DNA from 2 places in the Microbacterium sp. UMB0228 genome. Region 2 is predicted to be linked to the other one. Evidence: riboswitches for the same ligand, from Rfam matches in the RefSeq annotation. Region 2 holds a riboswitch; the other holds the start of a gene.

Region 1 (4,855 bases), on a different contig from region 2:
TGCCGATCCGGGTCAGGAGGTCGCGGGACGCCCAGCGGATCGGCGCGGGATCGGCACCCTGCGCGAGCATCGGCGCCGCGGTCACGGCCCCCTCCGCGGGCGGGAGCAGGCCCGCGAGGGTCAGACCCAGCGTGGACTTGCCCGCGCCGTTCGGCCCGGTGATCGCGAGGGCCTCGCCCGCCCGCACGTCGAGGTCGATGCCGCGGGCCACCGGACGCCCCTTCACCCTCGCCACGGCGAGTGCACGGGCCGACAGCAGCACCTCGCCGGGCACCGCCCGCGGTGCCGGGGGCTCGACGGGAGGATGGCCGGGCACCCAGACGCCGTCCGCGGCCAGGCGTTCCCCCTGCGCACCGAGCACCGCGGCGGGAGGGCCGTCCGCGACCACCCCGCCGGCACCGAGCACGATGACCCGGGTGAGGAGCGGCAACCACACCTCGAGCCGATGCTCCACGACCACGAGGGTGGCGGGGTGCGCGGCGAGCATCCGCTCCACCGCCTCCCTGACCTCGCGCACCCCGTCCGGATCGAGGTTCGCCGTCGGCTCGTCGAGGAGGACGAGACCGGGGCGCATCGCGAGCATGCCGGCGAGGGCGAGACGTTGCTTCTGGCCGCCCGACAGCGCCTTGGTGGGATGATCGAGCGGCACGTCGAGGCCGACGGCAGCGAGCGCCGCCTCGACACGCGGCCAGATCTCCGCACGCGGCACGCCGAGGTTCTCGCACCCGAACGCGACGTCGTCGCCCGCGCGGGCGAGGATCACCTGGGAATCGGGGTCCTGGAGGACGAGACCGGCGCGCCCGCGAGTCGCCACCGCCGGAGCGTCGTCGACGAGGAGCTCCCCCGCGCTCTCGCCCTCCTCCTCGCCGCCGAGCACGCCCGCGAGGCCGTGCAGCAGGGTCGACTTGCCCGCCCCGGAGGCCCCGAGCACGAGAACCCGCTCGCCGGGCTCGATGCGGAACGAGATGTCGCGCAGCGCCCACGCCCGGCGGCTCGCATGCCGCCAGCCCCAGCCGCGCGCCTCGACGACCGCGGGAGCGACCTGCGCCGCCATCAGACGCGCACGCGCGCCTCGCGCCCGGACCCGAAGCGGTCCAGTGCTCCCGTCGCGGCGATGCCGCGGGCGAGCACCCACGACAGGGCACCGGCGATGACGGCGCCGGAGAGCACGGTGCTCACGAGGTAGATCACGGTGAACGCGGGACCGGAGCCGGCGTACCAGAGGATGAGGTTGTTGATGCCTCCCGCGAGCGCAGCGCCGGCACCGGCGAGGATCGCGACGGGCAGCGACCAGCGACGGTAGAAGAACAGCAGGAAGACGAGCTCGGCGCCGAGACCCTGCACGAGGCCCGCTTCGAGCGTGAGGAAGCCACCCCACTGGTTGCCGATGAGCGCCGAGACGACGGCGGCCAGCAGTTCGACGTAGATCGCCGCACCGGCCTTGCGGATGATGAGGCCGCCGAGCACTCCGGCGAACAGCCACGGTCCGTCCAGGAGCCCCTGGAGCCCGGGGAGCAGCGGCTCGAGCAGGGCCTTGGGGCCGAGGTACCCGACGTTCCAGGCCAGGAAGATCAGGCCGGCGGCGACGCCGAGCACGCTGGCGACGACGATGTCGACGATGCGCCACCGCAGATAGCTGCGCGCCGGAGCGCCGGTCGTCTTCGTGGAAGAGGATGCGGACGTGGACGTACTCATGTGAACTCCTCCCTGCGCTGGCATGACCCAGATCAGGTTCGACGGTCGAAGCGCGATTCGCTCCCTCTCAGCCCGGCTCGCCGGACTCCCGTGGTTGTGCTGTCGATCCTAGCGTCTTCCGCCCGCGCGTCCCGAGCCGTGCACGGCGGATTCCTGGCGGCATTCGGTACCGTAAGCGAGTGACCGCTTCCGATCCCCCTGAAGAGGCGTCCGGCGGCGTCGGCGTCGACGCGCGGCCCGAAGACTCCGCCCCCGCGTCCTCGCAGACCGTCGACCCGGTGCCCGCGAACACGACGGAGACCGTCGCGTGGGCCGACGCCTCGACACCGGCGACCGCGCTGACCTGGGTCGACACGGGCGTGGTCGAGGCCGGCTCCTCGACGCCGGAGTTCGACGCCACCCCGGACGCCGAGGCCGCCCCCGGTCTGCTGCGCGACGCGACGCTGCGTCCGGCGATCGCCGGCCCCGGGCTGCTCGTCCCGCTCGGGGTCCTCGCCGGTCTCATCGCCTCCTACGCCGGAAGCACGCTGCTCTGGCCGTTGCACGAGGTCGCCCCCACCGTCCAGGCCGTGGAGGTCACCCCGGTGGCCGCCCCCACCGCTGCCCTCGCGTGGCCGGAGGTGGGCGACGGCGCCGTGGGCATCGCGGGGATGACGACGGCCGCGTCCACGACCGCCCCGGTCAGCATCGCGAGCATCACCAAGGTCGTCAGCGCGCTCATGGTGCTCGACCGCCTGCCGCTCGCGCCCGGAGAGCAGGGCCCCGAGTTCTCCTTCACCTACGCCGACAGCATCCGCTACTGGGACTACCGGATCTCCAACCAGTCCGCACTGGATGTGCCCGTGGGCGGAGTGCTCACCGAGTATCAGCTCCTGCAGGGCACGCTGCTCGGCTCGGCCAACAACTACATCGATCGACTCGCCTCCGAGATCTGGGGATCCAACCGCGAGTTCGCGGCCGCCGCCGAGGTCTGGCTCGGTGAGCGCGGGCTCTCCGGCATCACCGTGGTCACGCCGTCCGGATTCGACGCGCGCAACGTCGCCACCCCGGAGGCGCTCGTGGCTCTCGGCGAGCTGGCGATGCAGAACCCCGTGTTCGCGGAGATCGTGGGCACCCGGTCGGTCGAGCTGCCGGGGGCGGGAACGGTGGAGAACACGAACGGCATGCTCGCGGACCCCGGGGTCGTCGGCATCAAGACCGGCACGCTCGTCGGCTGGAACCTGCTGACGGCCAAGGACGTCTCCGTGGGGGATTCGACGGTCCGCCTCTACGCCGCGGCACTGAACCAGGAGGACGACGAGGCGCGCCTCGCCCTCACGCGCGCGCTGTTCGCGCAGACCGAGGCGGCGCTGCAGGCGCAGGGCCCGGCCGTTCCGGCGGGGACGGTGGTCGGACGTGTCCGCACCGCCTGGGGCGAGGAGGTCGACGTCGTGACCGGTGCGGACGCGGATGTGGTGCTGTGGAACGGGGCGAGCGCGACCGCGACGGCTGTGTTCGATCTCGGCGAGCAGCGCGAGGCGGACGGCGACGTCGGCACCCTCACCACGGCCGGCCCCGTCGACACCACCGAGACCGCACTCGTCCTCGCCGAAGACGTGGACGGCCCGAGCCCGTGGTGGCGCCTCACCCATCCCCTCGAGCTGTTCGGCATCGACGCGGACCGCTCCTGACGACTGACGCCCCCGCTCCAGGTCCGGAGCGGGGGCGTCGTGGCTCTGCGGTCAGGGACGAGGCGTCGCGCCGTCCGCCCCGTCGTCGAGGAGCGCCTGCGCGGCGGCCGCCTCCGCCCCGGGAAGCTGGGCGCCGACGGCGGCACCCGCCACGGCATCGGCCGCCTGCTCCTCTGCGCGAGCCTCGGCGTCGGCCTCTCCCGTCACCACGACCGGAGACGACCCGGTCAGGGCCGCTTCCGCGTCGAGGTCGGTCGCCGCCTGCTCGAACTGCGACTGGTACAGCCGCCAGTACGCGCCCTGCGCGGCGATGAGCTCGTCGTGCGTGCCCTTCTCGACGATGTCGCCGTGCTCCATCACGAGGATGAGGTCCGCGTCGCGGATGGTCGACAGCCGGTGCGCGATGACGAACGAGGTGCGTCCCTGCCGGAGAGCGGCCATGGCGTTCTGCAGCAGCAGCTCGGTGCGGGTGTCGACCGCCGAGGTGGCCTCGTCCAGGATGAGGATCGACGGCTGCGCCACGAACGCCCGGGCGATCGTGATGAGCTGCCGCTCACCGGCCGAGACGTTCGACGCGTCCTCGTCGAGCACGGTGTCGTACCCGTCCGGAAGCGCGTGCACGAAGCGGTCGACGTAGGTCGCCCGCGCGGCGGCCAGCACCTCCTCGTCCGTCGCGGTCGAGCGTCCGTAGCGGATGTTCTCGCGGATGCTCCCGGCGAACAGCCAGGGGTCCTGGAGCACCATGCCGGTGCGGGACCGGAGGTCGTCGCGCGTGATGGTCGAGATGTCCTGACCGTCCAGCGTGATCCGTCCGCCGCTGAGTTCGTAGAACCGCATGATGAGGTTCACGAGCGTCGTCTTGCCGGCACCCGTGGGCCCGACGATCGCGACGGTCTGCCCCGGCTCGACCCGGAACGACAGATCGGTGATGAGCGGACGCTCCGGCGAGTAGGAGAAGGACACGTTCTCGAACTCGATCACCCCCTCCCCTTCGCGGAGAGCAGGAGCGTCAGGGTCGTCGGCCTCCTGCTCATCGGCGTCGAGCAGGTCGAACACCCGCTCCGCCGAGGCGGTGCCGGACTGCACGACCGCCGCCATGCCGCCCAGCTCGGACAGCGGCTGCGTGAACTGCTGCGAGTACTGGATGAACGCCTGCACGTCGCCGAGCCGCAGCTGCCCGCTCGCGACCATGAGCCCGCCGAGCACCGCGATGCCGACGTAGGTGAGGCTGCCGACGAAGGTCATCGCGGGCATGATGATGCCCGAGAGGAACTGCGCCTTGAAGCTCGCCTGGAAGAGCTCCTCGTTCTCGGCCTTGAACTTGTCCAGCGCGTCCTGCTCGCGGCCGAACACCTTGACCAGCGCGTGGCCGGAGAAGGCCTCCTCGACCCGGGCGTTGAGCCGGCCGACCTTGCGCCACTGCGTGCCGAAGGCCTTCTGCGACCGCGGTCCGATGACGCCGAAGATCACGCCCATGAGCGGAAGCGCCA
Region 2 (4,855 bases):
CCTCATGGTCGAGCTCGCGGGTGGCACGCTCACGGAGGAGGGTGGCGCGCTCTTCGCCGAGGTCTTCGTCGCCGAGATCGAGCTCCCGCGCGGCTTCGTGCAGGGACTGATCGGCGTCGACTACACCGACGACGAGATCACCGGGGCGCTCACGACGATCGGGGCGGAGGTCAGCCCTTCGACAGGCTCAGGGCCCCAGGGCGGGTGGACGGTCATCCCGCCGACCTGGCGCCCGGACCTCACCGACAAGTGGACGCTCGCCGAGGAGGTCGCCCGCATCCACGGGCTCGACCGCATCCCCGCGGTGCTGCCGACGCCGCCGTCCGGCCGCGGCCTCACGGCCCACCAGCAGGGGCGTCGCCGCGTGGCGAACGCACTCGCGGCCGCGGGGTTCGTCGAGACTCCGGCGTTCCCGTTCACGACCGAGGCGCAGAACGATCTGCACGGCTCCGCGTCCGGTGAGCACCTGCCCAGCATCCGCCTCGCGAACCCGCTCGACGGGCAGGTGCCGTTCCTGCGGCGCTCGCTCATCCCGGGTCTGCTGCAGACCGCGCACCGCAACATCTCACGCGGGCTCACGGATCTCGCGCTGTTCGAGACCGGGGCCGTGTTCGTCCCGGAGCCCGGCGTGGAGTACGGCACCGCCGAGGTCCCGCCGCTGGGTGTCCGGCCGTCCGATGAGGTGCTCGCCCAGCTCGACGCCTCCATCCCCCCGCAGGAGCGCCACGTCGCGGTGCTGCTGACCGGCAATGTGTCGCCGCGTCAGCCGGGGCGTGCCGCCGAGGCCGCCGGACTCGTCGAGGCGCTCGACGCGGTCCGCGTGATCGGGGCCGCCGCGGGCATCGAGATCGACGTCGTACAGACGCAGCGCGCCGCCCTCCACCCCGGACGCACCGGTGCGCTGGTCGCCGGCGGCGAGGAGGTCGGCTACGTCGGCGAGCTGCATCCCGCCGTCGCGGAGGAGGCCGACCTGCCCGGCCGCGCCACCGTGCTGGAACTCGACCTCGACCGGCTGCTCGCGCTCGCCGGAGGACGCATCGTGGCGGCATCGCTGTCCACGTTCCCGGCCGCGACGCAGGACGTCTCGCTCACGCTGCCGGCCGAGGTGCCGGCGGGCGAGGTCCGCGCGGCTCTCGTCGAGGGCGCCGGCGCGCTGCTGGAGTCGGTCCGGCTCGTGGACGACTACCGCGGCGAGGGCGTGCCCGAGGGATCGAAGTCGCTGACGTTCGCCCTGCGCTTCCGGGCAGGCGACCGCACGCTGACCGCCGCGGAGGCCTCCGAGGCGAAGATGGCGGGCGTCGCCGTCGCCGCGGAGCGCTTCGGCGCCGCCCTCCGCGACTGATCCCGATGCCGCGCGGCTTCCTTCTGAGGCCGCGCGGCATCAGGCGTTCGCGCGGCATCAGGCGACAGCAGCGCCCCTGGCCTGTGCGCACGCGAGTGCCTGTACTCGCGTGACGCCTGTACTCGCGTGACGCCTGTGCTCACGTGACGCCTGTACTCGCGTGAGGGCCTGTGTTCGCGTGAGGGCCTGTGTTCGCGTGAGGGCCTGTGTTCGCGTGAGGGCCTGTGCGCGCGCGGTGGTTTGTGCCGCTCCGCTCTGAGCGGAGGCCCTTCCCCCGAGTCGTCGATCCTGATGACATGGGCACATGACGGATGTGCTGATCCTGGGGGGAACCGGATGGCTGTCGGGGCGCATCGCCGCGCACGCGTTGGGGGCGGGGGCGTCGGTGACCTGCCTCGCCCGCGGCGGACGCCCGGCGCCGCCGGGAGCGACCCTCGTGCTCGCCGACCGCGACGACGAGGACGCCTATGACGTCGTCTCGCGCACCGACTGGGACCACGTCGTCGACGTCTCCTCCCGCGCCGCTCACGTCTCCGCGGCGGTCCGCGCACTCGGCGACCGGGCGTCGCGCTGGACCTACGTCTCGTCGATGTCGGTGTACCGCGACGACGAGACGGTCGGGACGGACGAATCGGCCCCGCGGCACCCGGCGGCACAGACCGGTGAGGACGCCGACTACGCGCGGCAGAAGGTCGCGGCGGAGGACGCCGTGCAGGAGAGCCTCGGCGACCGCGCGATCCTCGTCCGTCCCGGCCTCATCATCGGCGACGGCGACCCGAGCGACCGCTTCGGCTACTGGGCGGCGGCGTTCCTCCGGGCCCTGGACGAGCCGGTGCTGCTCCCGCCGCTCGACGGGCGCAAGACGCAGGTCATCGATGTCGAGGACGTCGCCGCCTTCGTCGTATCCGCCACCCTCACCGGTGCCGTGAACGCGATCGGCGACGTGCGCGAGCTGGAGGACGTGCTTCGGACGGTGCGCGCGGCCACCGGGCACACCGGGCACACCGGGCGGGTCGTCGTCGGCACGGAGGAGCGTCTCGTCGCGGAAGGCGTCGCGTACTGGGCGGGGCCGCGCTCGCTGCCGCTGTGGCTGCCGCCCGAGATGAGCGGATTCATGACCCGCTCGAACGCGCGGTACCGGCGCAGCGGAGGCACGCTCCGCCCCCTCGAGGAGACCGTGGAACGCGTCGTGGCTGACGAGCGCGAACGAGGCGTGGACCGGGAACGCCGCGCCGGACTGACACGGACGGAGGAACGGGCGCTGCTCGACGCCTTCGCTCGCTAGACTGCGAGGCAGTGACACGGGGTGCCGCATCCGCGGCTGAGATCACACCCGTCGAACCTGATCTAGTTCGTACTAGCGAAGGGATGTCGCAATGAGCGATCCTGTGCGTCCGGAATCCGTCCTCGACCTCGCCGTCACGGCGGGAAGGCTGCGGGAGGAGGTCCGGGCTGCGCCGCCGTTGACGCACTGCCTCACGAACGCCGTCGTGACGGGGTTCACCGCCAACGTGCTGCTCGCGCTCGGCGCGGCGCCGGCGATGGTCGACATCGTCGGCGAGGCCGGACCGTTCGCGGGTGCCGCCTCGGGGCTCCTCGTCAACCTCGGGACGCCGACCCCGGAGCAGCGGGAGGCGAGTCGGGAAGCCGTGGCCGGAGCGCTCGCCGCCGCCACGCCGTGGGTGCTCGATCCCGTCGCGATCGGCACGCTCCCGGTGCGGACGGCACTGGCCCACGAGCTGGCCGCGCGGCGCCCGACCGCCATCCGCGGCAACGCGTCGGAGATCCTCGCGCTCGCCGGGCACAGCAGCGGCGGCCGCGGCGTCGACGCGACGGACCGCACCGAGGCGGCGGCCGCAGCGGCCCGCGAGCTCGCCGACCGGTACGGCTCCGTGGTCGCCGTCTCCGGCCCGGTCGACCTCCTCACCGACGGGGAACGGGTGATCCGCATCGCCAACGGGCACGAGCTGCTCACGCGGGTGACGGGCGGCGGCTGCGCGCTGGGCGCCGTGATGGCGGCCTTCCTCGGGGCGTCCCGCGGTACCGGGACCGATGCGCTGACGGCGGTGGCAGCGGCGACCCTCGTCTACACGGTCGCGGCCGAGCAGGCGGCGGAGACCTCCCGCGGACCGGGCAGCTTCGCCGTCGGACTGCTCGATGCGCTGTCCGCCGTGACCCCGGCGGATCTCCGGGCCCGCGCCCGCGTCGAGGAGGAGACCCGATGACCGTCGACCTGTCCCTGTACCTCGTCACCGATCGGTCGCTGTGCGGGGCACGCGGGGTGGTCGCGACCGTCCGCGAGGCGGTGGCCGGCGGAGTCCGCATCGTGCAGCTGCGCGACAAGGAGGCGACGGACGAGGATACTGTCGACCAGCTCCTCGCTCTGTCTGCGGCCATCGACGGCCGCGCGCTGCTCGTCGTGAACGATCGCCTCGATGCGGCCGTCGAGGCGCGTCGTCGCGGCGCCAGGGTGGACGGGGTGCACCTCGGTCAGGCGGACGCCTCGGTGCTCCGCGCGCGCGAGCTCCTCGGCCCGGAGGCCCTGATCGGGCTGACCGCGAACACCTCCGCGCACCTCGAGGAGGTCGCCCCGCTGCCGCCGGGGACGGTCGACTACCTCGGCGTCGGCGTGATCCGCCCCACGCGCACGAAGCCCGACCATCCGGACCCGCTCGGCATCGACGGCTTCGCCGCGTTCGCCGCGCGCAGTGCGCTGCCGTGCGTCGCCATCGGCGGGGTGGACCTCGACGACACGGCGGCGCTGCGCGCGGCCGGTGCCGCCGGGATCGCGGTGGTCTCGGCGCTGTGCGCGGCAGTGGACCCCCGTGCTGCAGCCGCGGCCTTCCGTCGGCGGTGGCTCGGACGGGCGGTGCCGCATGTGCTCAGCATCGCCGGCAGCGATCCGTCCGGCGGCGCGGGCATCCAGGCCGACCTCAAGGCGATCGCCGCGCACGGGGGCTACGGCATGGCGGCCCTGACCGCCCTGACCGCCCAGAACACGCAGGGCGTCCGCGCCGTGCACGTCCCTCCCGCGGAGTTCCTGCGCGCGCAGCTCGAGGCCGTCGCCGACGACATCCGCATCGACGCCGTGAAGATCGGCATGCTCGCGGACGTGGAGGTGATCCGGACGGTCGCCGCGTGGCTCCGGGACACACAGCCCCCGATCGTCGTGCTCGACCCGGTCATGATCGCGACCTCGGGGGATCGGCTGCTCCACCCCGACGCGGAGCGCGAGCTGCGGAGCCTGCTGTCCCTGGCGACCGTGGTCACCCCGAACCTCGCCGAGCTCGCGGTGCTCGTCGGTCACAAGGTGACGGACTGGGCGGACGCGCTCGCCGCGGCGCGAGAGCTGTCGGCCGCTATGGGGACCGCGGTGCTGGTGAAGGGCGGGCATCTGCCCGGGGACGAGGCGCCGGACGCCCTGATCGACACGGCAGCCGGTACGCGCGCGGAATTCCCGGGGGCGCGTATCCGGACGGAGAACACCCACGGCACCGGCTGCTCGCTGTCCGC

Evidence for each region. A riboswitch is a leader RNA that binds a small molecule or an ion and turns the genes downstream of it on or off. The one in region 2 is predicted to bind thiamine pyrophosphate.
Region 1: another riboswitch for thiamine pyrophosphate. It lies ahead of CJ226_RS13060 (ECF transporter S component); the one in region 2 lies ahead of thiM (hydroxyethylthiazole kinase).

Annotation. Positions count from the first base shown of each region.
Region 1 is NZ_PNFU01000005.1:169,663-174,517, forward strand. Features, by position in the region: gene CJ226_RS13055 (ABC transporter ATP-binding protein) at 1-1,054, opposite strand, end outside; gene CJ226_RS13060 (ECF transporter S component) at 1,054-1,695, opposite strand; TPP riboswitch at 1,688-1,797, opposite strand; gene CJ226_RS13065 (D-alanyl-D-alanine carboxypeptidase family protein) at 1,875-3,365, shown strand; gene CJ226_RS13070 (ABC transporter transmembrane domain-containing protein) at 3,417-4,855, opposite strand, start outside.
Region 2 is NZ_PNFU01000003.1:611,435-616,289, forward strand. Features, by position in the region: gene pheT (phenylalanine--tRNA ligase subunit beta) at 1-1,342, shown strand, start outside; gene CJ226_RS10435 (NAD-dependent epimerase/dehydratase family protein) at 1,647-2,627, shown strand; TPP riboswitch at 2,635-2,728, shown strand; gene thiM (hydroxyethylthiazole kinase) at 2,719-3,567, shown strand; gene CJ226_RS10445 (bifunctional hydroxymethylpyrimidine kinase/phosphomethylpyrimidine kinase) at 3,564-4,855, shown strand, end outside.